One region of the Paraburkholderia largidicola genome, then DNA from elsewhere that is predicted to be linked to it. Evidence: predicted binding sites of a transcription regulator. Region 1 holds the regulator's gene; each other region holds the start of a gene.
The links. The regulator FliA, encoded in region 1, starts transcription of late flagellar genes. The targets are predictions, from matches to a motif close to CTAAAGTTTNNNNNNNNNNNGCCGNTA.
Positions count from the first base shown of each region.

Region 2: the regulator FliA is predicted to act here: its motif matches at 2,805-2,831, upstream of motA (flagellar motor stator protein MotA).
Region 3: the regulator FliA is predicted to act here: its motif matches at 2,609-2,635, upstream of PPGU16_RS35995 (flagellin domain-containing protein).
Region 4: the regulator FliA is predicted to act here: its motif matches at 1,627-1,653, upstream of PPGU16_RS04460 (DUF4088 family protein).

Region 1 is NZ_AP023174.1:3,560,855-3,565,044, forward strand. It holds gene flgM (flagellar biosynthesis anti-sigma factor FlgM) at 1-17, shown strand, start outside; gene PPGU16_RS15890 (flagella synthesis protein FlgN) at 116-562, shown strand; gene PPGU16_RS15895 (RNA polymerase sigma factor FliA) at 1,500-2,234, opposite strand; gene PPGU16_RS15900 (nucleotide-binding protein) at 2,257-3,126, opposite strand; gene flhF (flagellar biosynthesis GTPase FlhF) at 3,119-4,190, opposite strand, start outside.
Region 2 is NZ_AP023175.1:1,850,289-1,854,478, forward strand. It holds gene PPGU16_RS25010 (BPSL1445 family SYLF domain-containing lipoprotein) at 1-375, opposite strand, end outside; gene motB (flagellar motor protein MotB) at 686-1,669, opposite strand; gene motA (flagellar motor stator protein MotA) at 1,693-2,562, opposite strand; gene PPGU16_RS25025 (Fic family protein) at 3,096-4,190, shown strand, end outside.
Region 3 is NZ_AP023176.1:1,620,869-1,625,058, forward strand. It holds gene PPGU16_RS35985 (nitroreductase family protein) at 81-677, shown strand; gene PPGU16_RS35990 (TlpA disulfide reductase family protein) at 810-1,622, shown strand; gene PPGU16_RS35995 (flagellin domain-containing protein) at 1,708-2,526, opposite strand; gene PPGU16_RS36000 (MFS transporter) at 3,020-4,190, opposite strand, start outside.
Region 4 is NZ_AP023174.1:994,976-999,165, reverse strand. It holds gene PPGU16_RS04475 (AraC family transcriptional regulator) at 1-358, shown strand, start outside; gene PPGU16_RS04470 (AzlC family ABC transporter permease) at 492-1,259, shown strand; gene PPGU16_RS04465 (AzlD domain-containing protein) at 1,256-1,579, shown strand; gene PPGU16_RS04460 (DUF4088 family protein) at 1,811-2,578, shown strand; gene PPGU16_RS04455 (ATP-dependent helicase) at 2,633-4,190, opposite strand, start outside.

The DNA of each region.
Region 1 (4,190 bases):
AGTCGTCCGGCAACTGATGGACGCACCGATGGACGGTGCGGCGTGTGCCGGGCGGTATTTGTGACAAATCCGGTTTGCGTGTTGCGCGAGCCGGTGCCTAGCGAGTTGCTTTGTGATGAAAGACGCCCTGCTTGCCACCGTCATCGACGAATATTCCGCTGTGGAGCTGTTTGCTTCTGTCCTCGCTGCCGAGGAGAGGGCGCTGACCACGGTGCATCCCATCGACACGCTGCCGCCCATCGTCGAAAAGAAGATGGAGCTGGTGGAGCGGCTCTCCACGCTGGAGAAGGCGCGAGATTCGCAACTCGCTGAGTTGGGGTATCCGGCGGGATGGAAGGGGATGGAGCTGGCTGTTGCTGCTGATTCTCGTCTGGCGACGCAGTGGTCTTTGTTGCAGAAGGCTGTTGAGCGGGCTCGGCGGTTCAATACGACCAATGGTGCTTTGATTCGTACTCGCATGGAGTACAACCGGCGGGCGCTCGCCGCTCTGAACGTGGCTGTTGGGCCCGAGCGAGGCGCGTTGTATGGGCCCGATGGGCGGGTTCCAGCGTTTGGAATGTGAGTTTTTTTGAAGGGGTTCTCCCCCTTCTTTATCCCCGTTTTTTTTGGTTTTTACTTGGCCGGTGCTCGTTGAGAGTATCGGCTTTTTGGTTTTTGGTTTTGGTTTTTGCTTGTCTGCGACGCTGGGTGGTTTGCTGTGCGTTTGCGCTGGCATCCGCGATTTGCTTCTGGTTCGCAAGCGTTGCCCCTGTGCGGGGCGGCACCTACTTTTCTTTGCCGCCGCAAAGAAAAGTAGGCAAAAGAAAGCGGCTCACACCGCCAGCCCGTGTTCCTATTCACGGGCCCCCAACGTCCCCATCCCTCACACGGCAGTGCCCCAGTCAGTGCTCGTTGCCAACGCTTCGAATAAGCGCCTCACCCGCTTCAAACATCCGTAGTCGGGCCAGCGGCAGCGTACGGTATGCGCCGCCCAGGTGGCAAACTGTGTGTAGGCCGTAGTACTCCACACGCCTCACTTCGGACCGAAAGCGCACACGCTCCACCATGTAAGAGCGCCAAGCTATATGACGCGACAACCTACACACAGTTTGCCACCTGGGCGGCCGTGGACTATCTGGCACGGCGTGCTGTATTGCGGGAGCGTGAAGCGGGTGAGGCGCACTGCAAGAGCGCTGGCAACGAACGTGGATCACGTGGTTGTCGTGTGAAGTGTAAGAACCTGTGGAGGCCCTCAGGCAAATACAAGAACTGGCGGTGTGAGCCGCTTTCTTTTGCCTACTTTTCTTTGCGGCGGCAAAGAAAAGTAGGTGCCGCCCCGCACAGGGGCGACGCTTGAAGCACGCTAACAAATCGTGGATGCCAGCGAAAAGGCCAAAAAAACCACCCAGCGCCGCAGACAACCCAAAAAACAAAAGCCGACCTATAAAAGATCGGCTCTCGAAGAAGAAAAAGAGGAAGCAAAAAAACCAGCAGCCCGCAGGGCAAAAATCAAAAGCGCATTAGCTAGTTTCGGCAGAAGCCCATGCCTGCTCGCGCAAGCGAGTCCTAAGCCGTGCAACGGCCTGCGAATGCAACTGACAAACCCGCGACTCGCTGACCTCCATCACCGCGCCGATCTCCCGCAAATTCAGCCCACGCTCGTAATAGAGAGACATCAAAAGCTTCTCCCGCTCGGGCAACCGGTCAATCGCCTCAACCAAAGCCCCGCGCAGCGACTCATCCAGCAATGCCGACAACGGATCAGAATGATCAACGCAGTACCGATCCAGAAACGGCTCATCATCGGCCGATCGATCGAAGTCTTCGTAATAGATCAACTGACTGCCGTGCAGATCCTGCAACATCGACTGATACTCATCGAGCGGCATCTTCAGATGCTCAGCAATCTCCGTCTCGCTCGCCGAGCGCCCGAGCGACTGCTCAACCTGATGCACGGCCGATTCGACCTCGCGCGACGTCCGCCGCAAGCTCCGCGGCAACCAGTCGTTACTGCGCAGCTCGTCGAGCATCGCGCCGCGAATCCGCTGGCTCGCGTACGTCTCGAACTGCGCGCCCTGGTCTTCCTTGTAGCGGCTCGCCGCGTCCAGCAGACCAATCATGCCCGCCTGAATCAGATCGTCGAGATCGACGCTTGCCGGCATCTTCGCCACGAGCTGCAAACCGAGACGGCGCACCAGCGGTGCGTACTTCGTCAGAACCTCGGCTTGCGAAATTTTTCCTTGAGCGTTGTACATCGTGCTCCCCTTGTCCTTGCCTTCACGCGTGCTGCGCTGACGGTTGATCGGCGAATTGCGCCGCTGTTACGGTCGTCGGCGGCACGCCATGCGTCCGTGACGAAATCGCTGGCCGCATCGGCCAGTACTGCAGTTCGGCTGCGATATGACGGAAATCACGCGCAGCAGGTGCCGATGGGAAAGCATCGACGACACAACGCGACAACTCCATGGCTCGCGCCATCAAAGGATCGGCTGCAACGCAGCCGGCATCTTCAAGCGACACAGCGAGATAACGCCCCGCCACGCCCGCCAGGTTCTCAAACGCGGTATGCGCATCGGCCACGCTCTGCACGTGATTCACGAGCACGCGGAACTGCGCGATCGCATGCGCGAAGTGCAGGCGCTTCATGCACGCATACGCATCGGTGATCGCCTGCGCCGCAACGCGCGTCACCACCATCACGTCGTGCGACTGCATCGCGAGCGCCGACAGCGAGCCTTCTCGGTCCACCTGCGCATCGATCAGCACCACATCTGCCGGTCCGCTCAGCACCACGCTCATCTGCTCGCGCGTGCAGCTGTCGCGATTGCCGCGCGACGCATTGAGCACCGCGAAGCCCAGCGAATGCCGTCCGGCCGCTTCGTCGAGCGTCATCTCGCCGCGCATCACGGCAGCGACATTGCCCACGTTGCGCACGCCGCCCAGCATGGCGCTCACCGAACGCTCGCCAAGACTTTCGTCGATGACGAGCACATCCTTGCCTTGCTCGGCGAGCGCCGCGGCGAGGTTCACCACCGTCGTCGTCACGCCTACGCCGTGCGAGCCACCTGCGACCGCTATGACCCGCGAGCCGGAGCGCGCAAGCAAACGCCGCAGTCCTTCAGCCTGGTCCAGCACGAATTTATCCAAAGCGAACCTCGTGCAGATCGGCGGTCGAACGGGCCGACAGGGCCGACAGCAGCGCCGGCACGTCCTCGTCCTGCGGGACGAAAGGCGAGTTCTCGCGCGGAATGCAGAAGGCGCTCTTGATGAGGAATTTCTTCGTCGCGACGTACAGGTTCTCCGGCACCTTCTGTCCCGTCGACACGTAGTGCACGGGCAGCTTGTAGCGGATCACCGTATCGAGCACGCTGCCCAGGTTGGTCGCTTCGTCGAGCTTGGTCAGGATGCAGCCGGCGAGCGGCTGCTGGTCCGGCGCGTTCTGATAGGCCTGCACGACTTCGTTCAGCGTGTCGCCGTGGCTCGTCGCGTTCAGCAGCAGCAGGCGCTGCACAGGCTGACCGGCGCGGCACAGCATCGCGATCTGATCCGAAACCAGACGGTCGCGCTGGCTCATGCCGATCGTGTCGATCAGCACGATATGTTTGTTGCGCAGTTCCGAGAGCGCCAGTTGCAGGTCGGCGCTGTCCTTCACGGCATGCACCGACACGCCCAGAATCTTGCCGAAGATGCGCAGTTGCTCGTGACCGCCGATCCGGTAGCTGTCGGTGGTGAGCAGCGCGACCTTGCTGGCGCCGAAGCGCATCACGCAGCGCGCGGCGAGCTTGGCCGTGGTCGTGGTCTTGCCGACGCCCGTCGGGCCCATCAGCGCGAACACGCCGCCGCGCTCCATCAGCGCGTCTTCGTTTTCCATCACGGGCACATTCGATTCGAGCACCGTCCTGACCCACTCCATGCCCTCGTCCATCCCTTCGACTTCGGGCAGGTTGTCGATCACCATCTTCACCAGCTGCGCCGAGAAGCCGGCGGCGAACAGATGTCGCGTCAACGCTGCATGCGTCGGGCTGCGGCGCTGGCGATCGGCCCACACGAGGCCCGCGAACTGCTCTTCCATCATGCCGCGCATGGAAGTGAGCTCCTGCATCACGGTCTCGTTGACCATCTGCTCGATGCGCGACTTGATCGATTCCGTCAGCGCGGCGGCCTGCTTCGGCGTCATGTCGGCGGCGGCGGCGTTCTTGCGCCCGTCGCGC
Region 2 (4,190 bases), on a different replicon from region 1:
GAGGAAGATGATCGCCTTCGACTGTGCGCCCGCCTGCAGGCCGAACGAGCCGGAGATCGTGCTGTAGTAGCCCGCCGTGCTGCCGCCGACGCGCAGCGCGCCTTCGCCATACTGCCCGCCCACCACGAAGCCCACCTGCAGCACGGATGGGAACACAAGGACGCCTCGAGCCTTGCCGACCAGTTCACGCGAGCCCTGTACGGTCGTGTAGAGCTTCGAAAGCGCGCCGTCGACGTTGGAGTCGATCGACTGCCGCTTGGACATGTCGGTCGCGGCCGATTCGCCGCTGCTCGTCGTCGTGCTGCAGCCCGACAACAGCAGACTGCCGTATGCGAGTGCAGCAGCACTTGCTGTCACGAAGTGTCTTCTTTGCATTGTCGTTCTCCGTCAATGAAGCATTGGAAGGGAAATGCACGTTTGCACGCGTGATCTCGCGCAAGCGCAACAGCTACGCTCCCTCTACCAATATCAGAAACGTGTTGCGGTTGTGAAGTACGGCGCTGAAATTGCCTTGCCTGAGCGCAAGACTGGATGCATTTGACGACGCGAATGTGTCGCTGGGAGAAACAGTGCGTATGACCGTTACATTGCGCGTTCAACTCGTTCAGTGAACTCGCGCTGAAGCGAAGCAAAAAAAGCCGCGCGCTCCTTTCGAAGCGCGCGGCCGAACACACTGCAACGCAAATCAATACGCGCTGCGCGTGCTTACCTTCAGTTTCGACACCACGCCGGGGATCGCCTCGCTCGCAGGCAGTGCTTCATCGATCGACGTGCGTCCGCCGTCGCGGAAGAACGCCTGCTCGGCGGCCTTGTTCAGCACGAGCACGCTGATGCGTCGGTTGGTCGGCTCGTCGGCGACGTTCGCATTGAGCGGCAGCACGTCGGCGAGACCGCGCACCTGCAGCAATTTGTCTTCGCGCATGCCGCCCGCGACCAGCGCGCGCCGCGCCGCGTTCGCGCGTTCCGACGACAGCTCCCAGTTCGAATAACCTGCCGGGCCGTTCGCGTAGGTGACGGCGTCCGTGTGGCCCGCAATCGAAATGCGGTTATCGACGTCGTTCAGCGACGCGCCGATCTGCGTGAGAATCTCCACCGCGTAGCTCTGCAGTTTGGCGCTGCCCGTCGCGAACATCGGGCGCTTCAGCGAATCGACGATCTCGATGCGCAAGCCCTCGTTCGTGATCGAGATGCGGATCTGATCCTTGAACGCCTTCAGCGCGGGCGTCTGCTCGATCAATGCCGACAGCTTCGCCTTCAGCTGTTCGAGACGCGCGGTGTCGTTGGGCGCCATCGTCGCCTGCGTGAGCGTCGGTTTGGCGGGCTCCTGCTGCGCCTTCTTGCCGTCGCCGGGGCGCGTGTCGGACATGTCGCGGCCGCCGCCCTGGATCACGTTCGGACGCGCAGCCGCCGTCCCTTCGTTGCCGCCGAGCAGGCTGGACAGCGGCGTGTTGAAGTAATCCTCGATACCCTGCTTGTCGTACTTCGACGTCGAGCCGAGCAGCCACATCAGCAGGAAGAACGCCATCATCGCGGTCACGAAGTCCGCGTAGGCGATTTTCCATGCGCCGCCGTGGTGCCCGCCGTGATCGTCGCCCTTCTTCGAGCGGCGCACGATGACGGGCGCGGCTGTCTTCTCGCTCTCTTCGCCGCGAGGTCGTCTTTCGGCCATGACAGTCTCCCTTTGAGCGTGCGTCAGGCCGACTTCGGCATCTTGGTGGCGCGCACGGCGTCGTCGAGCTCCTGGAAGCTCGGACGGTCCGCGGTGAACAGCACTTTGCGGCCGAATTCGACGGCCACGGGCGGCGCATAGCCGGACAGCGACGCGAGCAGCACGGCCTTCACGCACTGATACGGCTTCGCTTCCGCGCGGCCCTTTGCGTTGAGCAGATCGGCGACGGGACCGATGAAGCCATACGCGAGCAGAATGCCGAGGAACGTACCGACCAGCGCGCCCGCGATCATCTCGCCAAGCACGGCAGGCGGCGCGCCGACCGAGCCCATCGTGTGCACGACGCCCATCACGGCTGCGACGATGCCGAACGCGGGCAGGCCGTCGGCCATTTTCTGGATCGCGTTCGCGGCCACGGACGACTCGGCGTGATGCGTCGCCAGTTCTTCGTCCATCAGATCCTGCATTTCGTGCACGTTGACGTTACCCGTCGCCATCATCCGCAGATAATCGACGATGAAATCGAGCAGATGATGGTCCTTCAAAACGTGTGAATACTTCTGGAAAAGCGCGCTTTCTTCGGGCGCATTCACGTCGGCTTCGAGCGCCATCATGCCTTCCTTACGCGCTTTCTGAAGCAACTCGTAAAGCAGTGCAATCAGTTCGAGATAAACCTCTTTCGAATAACTGCCGCCCTTGAAACATCCAGGCAAAGCCTTGATGGTTTTCTTCAATACCGAAACGGGATTGCTGACGACGAACGCGCCCATTGCCGCGCCGAAAATGCACAGCAGTTCGAAAGGCTGAACGAGCGCGGGCAAATGGCCGCCCACTCCCACGAAGCTCCCGATCACAGAGCCGAGAACCAGCACCCAACCAATAGCGACAAACATGGACCTCTCCAAATTGAGCAAACGTGCGGCACGCAACTGAACCGGCAGCTTTTACTGCCTGAAATTGCGTACCGTTTTGTTAATTCCGTGAAGGTGGTAACGGCTGGATCGACGCTGCGCTGAAGTGCGGGCAAAGCCCGATCGGGAAAATATTTTCGACGATTTGATTTATATCGATGCTTCGGGCGTTTTTACTCGAATCGTTTTTACCGATCGGTGATTTAAAACAAATAATCGTTCGCGGTCGGCAAAATGGGTCAAATCTTGAGTGCGGCGTGAAAATAAAAATCGGCGGATGAATGGCAAGGCTGTCGATCACGCTGCCGAGAAGCGGCGCCGGGCAGTTGAGTCCCCACGGCGAGTGAGTTTCGACTCATGTTTTGAGTCGATTGGGCGCGCAATCGACTCACGGTCGGCTATACTCGTATTCGACTCACAATTCGAGGCGATTAGCGCCCGTAATCGACTCAACGCTCCTCACCACCATGTCATCAACCTCATCTCTCATCTGGCAGGCCGCCACGTGGCGAGGCATGCACTACGACGCTGTCCGCGTCGGCGGCGAGGTGGCCCGTGCGCGCAGATCTCAGGGTGTCGTTGAAGGCAAGTTGGCGGGTCTCGGCTTCGAGCAACGCCTCGAACTTGCCGCCGAGGCCTGGAGCCAGGATGCAGTCGCGACGGCCGCGATCGAGGGCGAACGCATCGATCTCACCGCAGTGCGTTCGTCCGTGGCGCGGCGACTGGGTGTCGGGAATCAGGATGGCCCCATCGCGCCCCGAAGCGTCGAAGGCTTGCTCGACATCATGGATGACGCCGTGCGGCAAAGGGAGGCGCTTCTCACGCACGAGCGCTTGTGTGCCTGGCAGGCGGCGCTCTTCCCGACCGGCTACTCCGGCATGACCAAAGTGCTTGTCGGCGCCTACCGAGACCATGCTGAGCCGATGCAAATCGTCAGCGGGAGCGTCGGACGCGAAAGGGTCCACTACGAGGCCCCATCATCCGCGAACGTCCCTGTCGAAATGCAGAAGTTTTTGGACTGGTTCAACGCACCGACCGAGCACGACAATCTGGTCAAAGCAGCACTTGCTCACCTGTGGTTCGAGACGATTCATCCCTTTGAGGACGGGAACGGCCGCATCGGTCGGGTGCTCATCGACCTTGTGCTGGCGCGCGACAGCGGTGAAATCAGCCGCCTGATTCGCACCTCGCAGCGCTTGCTCGACAAGCGCCGCGACTATTACGAGCAGCTTGAGCGCGCCCAGCACGGCGAACTGGACGTGACCGAATGGGTTCTGTGGTTCGTGGAACAGGTGCGAGTGTCCTGCGACGAAGCGTCCGGTGTCGTGGACGCCACGCTCGCTAAAGCGATTTTCTGGATGAACCATCAGGACAAAGTACTCACGCCTCGGCAGCGCAAGGTCGTCAATCTTTTGCTCGATGCCGGTCCAAACGGCTTCGACGGGGGCATGAGCACCAAAAAGTACGAGAGCATCGGCGGCACCTCGCGAGCCACGGCATCGCGCGAACTCATCGAACTCGAGGAGATGGGGTTACTTTGCAAGGTCGGCGGCGGACGCTCGACGCGCTATTACCTGAACATTCCAGGGTGGGGGCCGGTGGACACGGCC
Region 3 (4,190 bases), on a different replicon from region 1:
TGCATGTGTCGACTTAAGGTCGTGAGCCGGAATATCCCGATACACGACACGCCGACGAGCAAACGCGACACATCACGATCATGACTTCATCGAATTCACGTACGGCCGAGCATCCCATCGACAGGCAATTTCTGGAACGCTGGTCGCCTCGCGCCTTCGCGCAGGACACGATTCCGGACTCCTCGCTGCTGACTTTCCTCGAGGCAGCACGCTGGGCGCCTTCTTCGTATAACTCGCAGCCATGGCGCTTCGTCTATGCGCGACGCGATACAGAGCACTGGACCCGCTTTCTCAGTTTTCTCAATGAGTTCAACCGAGGCTGGGCGCAACACGCCGCCGCTATCCTGATCGTACTGTCGAAGCGGTCATTCACGCCGCCGGGCGCAACCGAAGCAGTCGCGCTAGCGTCGCATTCGTTCGATACGGGTGCCGCATGGGGTTATTTCGCGCTGCAGGCGAGCCTGTCCGGCTGGAAGGCTCATGGCCTTGCCGGGATCGAACGCGAGCGCATCCGAGAGGAACTGGCCGTTCCCGACGACTATGCCGTCGAAGCGGCGATCGCGATCGGCCGTGCCGGTGACAAGTCGTCGTTGCCGGAAGGATTGCAGAAGCGCGAAACGCCAAGTCCGCGCAATCCCCTCTCCACGTTCGCCGCGGAAGGACAGTTCGCATTCTGATCGCGAGAGCACGAGCGGCCCGAAACGAGACGAACGAGCATATTCCTGAGCCTTAAGGGTATTCATCAACTTGCACGCCAGGCGCTATATTGCGGGTCATTAGACACGCAATGACGCACCTGGAACAAACGAATGAATATCGGTCCCCTGGCGCTTCCCGCCGGCCCTCTTGCACTGTTCATCGGCATTGCCGTAGCGTTATTCGTCAGCAGGTTCGCTGGCGAGAAGCGATCGGAAGTCGAGCGTGCCCTCTTGACGGCGTTAGTCATTGGCCTGGTCGTCGCGCGGGTGGCGTTCGTCCTTCAATATCTGCCGAGCTATCGCGGCAACTTCCTGCCAATGCTCGATATCCGGGACGCGGGATTCGCAGTGATACCGGGCATCGTGGCGGGCATTGCCGTCGCGGGCATTGCCGCGATACGACGATCGGCAATACGACGCCCGCTCGCCATCGCAGCGATATCGGGGCTGATCGCGTGGGGCATCGCTGGCGAAGTCGCCGAACGATCCGATCAGCCCTCGCACGTGCCTGCGATATCGCTATCCGACGAAGCCGGCATGCCGCAACCACTTGCGCGCAATAACGGCAAACCACTTGTCGTCAATCTGTGGGCGACATGGTGCGGACCCTGTCGAGGGGAAATGCCCGTGCTGGCCAGCGAGCAGGCAAGACATCCCGAACTCGATCTGGTTTTCGTGAATCAGGGCGAAGACCGCCACACGGTCCAGACATTTCTGGCAGACCTCAAGTTGCACATCGACAACGCCTATTTCGATCCGCAACTGGCGCTCGCGAAAAGCGTGAATGTCACCGCTTATCCGACCACGCTCTTTTACGACGCCAACGGGCGATTGCTGGAAAAGCACTTGGGGCGCGTATCGGAAGCAACGTTCGATGCAATGCTTGCGCGCCTTTACCCGTCGCTCGAATCGTCGAGACCTTAAGCGCATTGGCGAACTTAAAGATGATCCCATCAGGCAACACCGTGCATCCCGCTCGCCCGACACAGGATGCACAATGCCGTTCCCGTTACTGCAGAAGCTTCAGCACCTGCTGCGGCATCGAGTTCGCTTGCGCGAGCACCGAGATGCCCGCTTGCTGCAACACCTGAGCCTTCGACAGATTGGCCGTTTCCGTCGCGAAGTCCGCGTCGGTGATCTGCGATTCGGCGGCGCTCATATTGGTCGCTTCCGTTTGTGTCGTCGAAATGGCGGCCTGGAACGTGTTCTGCGTGGCGCCGAGCGTGGCCTGGAACGTGTTCACGCTCGTCAGCACGTTATCGATCGAGCTCATGGCGGCTTGTGCACCCGAAGCCGTCGCCACGCTCAAACCGCTGATGCCGAGCGAGTTCGAGTCCCAGCTCTGCGTGCCGAAGTTCGCGGTGATCTGCTGGCCATTGAACGCGCCGATCTGGAAGTTGACCGAGCCGACACCGTTCAGCACTGCCTGACCGTTGAACGTAGTCTGTTGCGCAACGCGCGTGATTTCCGTCAGACGCGTCGACACTTCGGCCTGCAGGTTGGCGAGCGCGTTCGAGTCGAGCGAACCGTCGCCTGCTTCCACTGCCAGCTGACGGATGCGTTGCAGGTTGTCGACGATCGATTGCAGCGCGCCGTTCGTGGTCTGCACCATCGAAATGCCGTTGTTCGCGTTTGCAGCGCCCTGCGTCAACGCATTGATCGAAGCCGTCTGCGAGGTTGCGATCGCGAGGCCCGCCGCGTCGTCAGCGGCCGTGTTGATGCGCTTGCCCGACGACAGACGGTTGATCGCCTGCGAGAGCGCATTTTGCGAACCCGACAGATTGTTCTGCGCCGTCAGCGACATGATGTTCGTATTGATGTTCAGCATTTCAACCCCTTTCGGTTCTGGAAAGATCGACATGAGCGGCAGCGCGTTTTATTCATTGCTTTGCGCCACTACTCGATGGGGTTTACGACGCCTCCAAATATTGCTTTAGGTTTCTCGCGGTAATACTCGCTCGAAAACGATGTGAGATTACAACGTTGACGCCACCCATTTATGCCAAGCAAAAACGCTGCAACATACTGATACATATATCTATTTATTAACCCAAGCCTTACTTCTTCCATTTTCATTCACAGGCATTACAAAGAGAACATCTTTGATTTTATTGTTACGAATAATTATGCAAGCTTTATAGCATCATGAAAGCATGAATCGATAAAACCTCGTTTATCGCTAACGCGGTAATAACTTTGACTGACAATCCGGTTGCCAATCTATCCGCAAATCTTTCAGGCAGACAACCTGTTGCATGCCGCGCGGGGTTAGCAAAGTTATTTCACAGCGAGGCAATGTAAGCCTCGCTCGCCCGCGCCGGTTAACCGCGCGGCCCGACGCGTCGCGCGGGACTTGCCAGCAGCAGCACGATCGTGACCACGCAGAATGCCGCGCCCGCATGGAAGGTCGCAGCCGCGCCTATCGTGTCCCACAACGCGCCCGCGATCACGCTCGAGATCAGCGTCACCAGTCCGCTCGCGAGATTGAACAGACCGAACGCCGTGCCGCGCAAATGCGCAGGCGCGCTGTGCGACACCATCGTCGCGAGCAGCCCTTGCGTCATGCCCATATGCAGGCCCCACAGCACGATGCCCGCGAGCAGAATGCCCCAGTGCAGCGCGTGCGCAAGCACGATATCGGACACGCCCAGTATCACGAGCCCGACGACCAGCAACCTGACATGGCTCATCGAGTCGGCAAGCTTGCCGAGCGGATAAGCCGATAGCGAATACACGATGTTCATCGCGACCATCACGAGCGGCACCAGCGCAACGGGCACACCGCTGGCCAGCGCGCGCAATACGAGAAACGCCTCGCTGAAGCGCGCGAGTGCGAACGCGGCGCCGACGGTGACGATCCACCAGAAGGTGTTATCGAGTTGACGAATGCTGTCGCGCCGGATCGGATTGACGCGCTTCGCGCCCGCCTCGCGCGCGGGTTCTTTGATGCCGACCGTCAGCAACGCAACGGCCAGCACTGCCGGAATGACGGCGAGCCAGAACGCCAGCCGGAAGTCATTCGCCCAGACCAGCATGATCGCGGCCGCGAGCAAGGGCCCGAGAAACGCGCCCACCGTATCGAGCGACTGCCGCAATCCGAACGCGGCGCCGCGCAGGTCCGGCGGCGTGACATCGGCGACGAGCGCATCGCGTGGTGCGCCGCGAATGCCTTTGCCGATCCGGTCTATGACGCGCGCCGTCACGACGAGGCCGAGGGTCGGCGCAATCGCGAACAACGGTTTGCTCAGCGCGCCCAGCCCGTAGCCCGCGACGGCGAGCCACTTGCGATTGCCGAGGTAATCGCTGAGCGCGCCGGAGAAGACCTTGACGATGGGCGCCGTCGCCTCGGCAATGCCCTCGATCAATCCGATCGTCGTCGCGCTCGCGCCGAGGCTCGCCAGCATGAACATCGGCAGCAGGCTGTGGATGATCTCCGATGAGATGTCCATCAACAGGCTCACGCAGCCCAACACCCAGACGCTGCCGGGTATC
Region 4 (4,190 bases), 1.2 Mb from region 1:
CGTGCGTTACGGCCGCACGCGGCCCGACACGCCGCAACTCGCCGCCGACGACGCGCGCGTCGTCACGATGAAAGAGCAACTGGCGGGCGACCTGGCCGCGCCGCTCAAGCTCGCGAATCTCGCCGATGCCGTCGGCCTGTCGCAGTTTCACGCCGCGCGGCTCTTCACCCGCGCGACGGGACTGCCGCCGCACGCGTGGCGCAATCAGGTCCGCCTGCAGCGCTCGCTCGCGCCGTTGCGCGCGGGCGTATCGGTGGCCGATGTGGCGGCGGCAGGCGGCTTCACCGATCAAAGCCACTTCACGCGGCATTTCCGGCGCATGTTCGGCGTGCCGCCGGGGCGCTGGCAGTCGTCCTGAACGGACCGCGCGCGCAAGCTCACTCCGCACGCGGCACCGGGCAGCTAGGCACTGAGACCGCACCGCAGCAAATCCCTCACATCGACACGCCCAAGCGCAAGAACGTACAAGCCGCCGCTCCCCTCGCCCGGCTATGCTCGGCCCTAACGAGGAGGAAAGATTGACTCACCCTGCACAACCCGCTCACCGTCTCAAGGAATTCACAGCCGGCGCGCGCGACACGCTGCCGATGATCATCGGCGCGTTACCGTTCGGCGTGATCTACGGCACGCTCGTCGCATCTGGTCCGATGCACCTCTGGCACGGCCAGCTGATGTCGCTGATCGTGTTCGCCGGATCGGCCCAATTCCTCGCACTCGGCCTGATCGCGGGCCACGCGAGCTGCGCCGTCATCTGGGCGACGACGCTCGTCGTCAATGCGCGTCACGTGCTCTACAGCGCGACGCTTGCGCCGTACGTGTCGCATCTGCCGTCGCGCTGGCGCTGGGCGCTCGGCGGCCTGCTCACCGACGAAGTCTTCGCCGTCGCGTGGGCGCACTACCGGCTGCATCCGCCGGGCTCGGTCGGCCCTTACTACTTCCTCGGCTCCGGCCTATCGATGTATATCAACTGGCAGATCTGCACGCTGATCGGCCTGCTGTTCGGCGCGGCCTTCCCCGGCCTGCAATCGCTCGGGCTCGACTTCGCGATGGCCGCGACATTCATCGCGATCGTCGTGCCGCAGCTCGTCGCCGTGCGCTATCTCGCTGCGGCGGCCACGGCCGGCGCGCTGGCGTTCTTCTGGCAAGACTGGCCGTACAAGCTCGGCCTGCTGGGCGCTGTGTTCGTCGGCGTGGCGGTCGGCGTGCTGCTGTCCCTGCCGGCGTTCCAGCGCACCCGCGCGGCGGAGGCATCGCGATGAACTACGTGCTTCTGATACTCGGCATGGCCGTCATCACGTGGCTGATCCGCGCCGCCGTGTTCGTGCTCGGCGACCGCATCGTGTTTCCGCCGCTCGTGCGCACCGCGCTCGGCTTCGTGCCCGTCACCGTGCTGACGGCCATCATCGTGCCGATGACCGTGTCGCCGCACGGCACGGACGCCGAACTCACGTGGCGCAACCCGCAACTGGTCGGCGCGCTGGCCGCCGTTGCCGTCAGCGCCCTCACGCGCCGGCCGCTGCTCACCATCGCGGTCGGCCTCGCCGTGTTCTTCCTCTGGCAAGGCGTCGTACTGAAGTAACGCCGGACCACGCCCTCGCGCGCCGTTCGACGGGACGGCGCGCCGCCCTCAAGTTCCCTTTCAATCCGCCGATAAACACTCGTGGTCCGTGAACCCGGCAGCGTCTATCGACGGCAAGCCGGCAAGCCGGACAGAACCGCGCCGGATATCGGTGCCGCCAACGCACGGGGGCGCACGGCACGAGGCGAAACCCTCGACGGTGTTCGCGCGGTCGACGAAACGGGATAAGACATGGGTCAGATTACCCTTAACATCAAGGACGAAACGCTCGCATCCTTGCGAAAGGACTTCGAGGCGTTCGTGCGGGTTTCAGTGAAGCTGGACCCGCAGTTCGCGACGCCGTCGTTCGAGGATTTTTTGCGCGCGAAGCTCCTCGACAACATGGTGCCGCTGACGGAGCACGCCGTGCAGCGGATGCTGCAAGGCGGCCAGTACGCATGGGCGAAACGCACGCTGGACAAGGAGTTTCCGGACGTCGTCGCGATTCTGATGAAGCAGGCGAACGAGTTCGGTTTCGGCTTCGCCGCGCGCTCGGAATGGACGCCGGAAGAACTCGCGAAGCAGAGCCGCGAGTGGGCCGCCGCGATCGTCAAGGAAGCGGAAGGCGCGCCTTCGCTGGTGGACCCGCTCGCCGCGCAGATCAAGTCGGCGGCACAGGATATCCAGGCGCTCGAGGAAGTGATGCAGACGCCCGCGTGGCGCCTGGCGGAATCGCTGCGTCAGCGGGTGTATGAAGCGAAGGTCGCATGCGAAACCAGCGTGGGCAGCGCCGCCCGTGAAAAACTCGGCGAATTGCGCGGTCTGTTGCGTCTGGGCATTTCGCACGGCTCGTTCCAGAAGCAGGAAGCGCAGCAGATCATGGAATATCTGCGACTGCTGAAGCCGGAAATTTTCGTTGAAGAGCCGTACGACGTGTTCACGCGACTCGCCGCCTGGTTGCGCAACTTCTTCATGCCGCCGCCGCGCCCGCAGCAGCAGCAACAGCGGCAGTCGCGCTAGGCCTCGTTTCGCGACACAGGGCGTCGAACGGGACGCCATCAGATCGCGGCAAGCTCAGTCCCACATTTTTCTGAGCTTCGCCGCGATTTCTATTTTGGCTTGCGCGGCCGCGGCCAGCCCCGCTCGCGTCGGCGCCGACACGACGGGCGCGGGCGGCCACGCATGCGAATCGAACATCGGCAGCAGATGCGCCGGAATGAAGCGCGTGCGCGACGCCCAAACATGCCGGTCGGCGAGATGCGTCTGGTTGTGCACGTAGAAGCGCTGCGGCATGACGATATGCAGTTCCTCTTTCGCGCGCGTCATCGCGACATAGAGCAGACGCCGCTCCTCGTCGATTTCCTCTTCACTGCCCGTGCCGAGATCGGACGGAATGCAGCCGTCGACGCCATTGAGTACGAACACGTTGCGCCACTCCTGCCCTTTCGCCGAATGGATCGTCGACAGGATCAGATAGTCTTCGTCGATCAGCGGAACGCCGGATTCGTCACTGGTGGCGTCGGGCGGATCGAGCGTCAGTTCCGTCAGGAAGCGCTCGCGCGACGCGTACGTGCCCGCGATGCTTTCCATCTGCGCGAGATCGGCCTGGCGAATCGACGCGTCCTCGTGATTGCGCTCGAGATGCGGCTCGTACCAGCGGCGCACCATTTCGAACTCGGCGGGCCACGGCGTCTGCCGACCGCATGCCGACGCCATCATCGCGACGAACGGATGCCAGTCTTCGAGCGCGCGCGCCGGCGGCGTGAACGCGGCGAGCGCATTCGCCGTGCAGCCCGACACACCATGCGCGGCATCGGGCGCGCCGCCTGACTGCAGCGCATCGGCCCGCGCGGCGATATCGTCGAGCACACGCGCAGCCGTTGCCGGCCCGACGCCCGGCAGCAACTGCACGACGCGAAAACCCGCGACGCGATCGCGCGGATTCTCCGCCCAGCGCAGCACGGCCAGCACGTCCTTCACATGAACGGAGTCGAGAAACTTCAGGCCGCCGAACTTCACGAACGGAATGTTGCGCCGCGTCAGTTCGATTTCGAGCGCGGCGCTGTGATGCGCGGCGCGAAACAGCACGGCCTGCGCCTTCAGTTTCATGCCCGCCTCGCGCGCGGCGAGCACCTGCTCGACGATGTAGCGCGCCTGATCGGCGTCGTCGGCGACGGTGACGAGATGCGGGCGTTGCGCCGACGCCTTGTCGGTCCACAGATTCTTCGTGTAACGCTCGGACGCAAGGCCGATCACCGCGTTGGATGCTTCGAGAATCGGCTGTGTCGAGCGGTAGTTGTGCTCCAGCGTGACCTGCTTCGCGGGCGGATCGAAATGCGCGGGGAAATCGAGAATGTTGCGCACGGTCGCGCCGCGAAACGAATAGATCGACTGCGCGTCGTCGCCGACCACCGTCAGGCCGTGTCCGTCGGGTTTCAGCGCGAGCAGGATCGACGCCTGCAGACGGTTGGTGTCCTGGTACTCGTCGACGAGCACATGATCGAAACGGCCGGAGAGATCCGCGGCAATGGCGGGTTCGGCCGCCATGTGCGACCAGTAGAGCAGCAAGTCGTCGTAATCGAGCACGCTTTGCTTCTGCTTCGCGTCGACATAGGCCGCGAACAGCATGCGC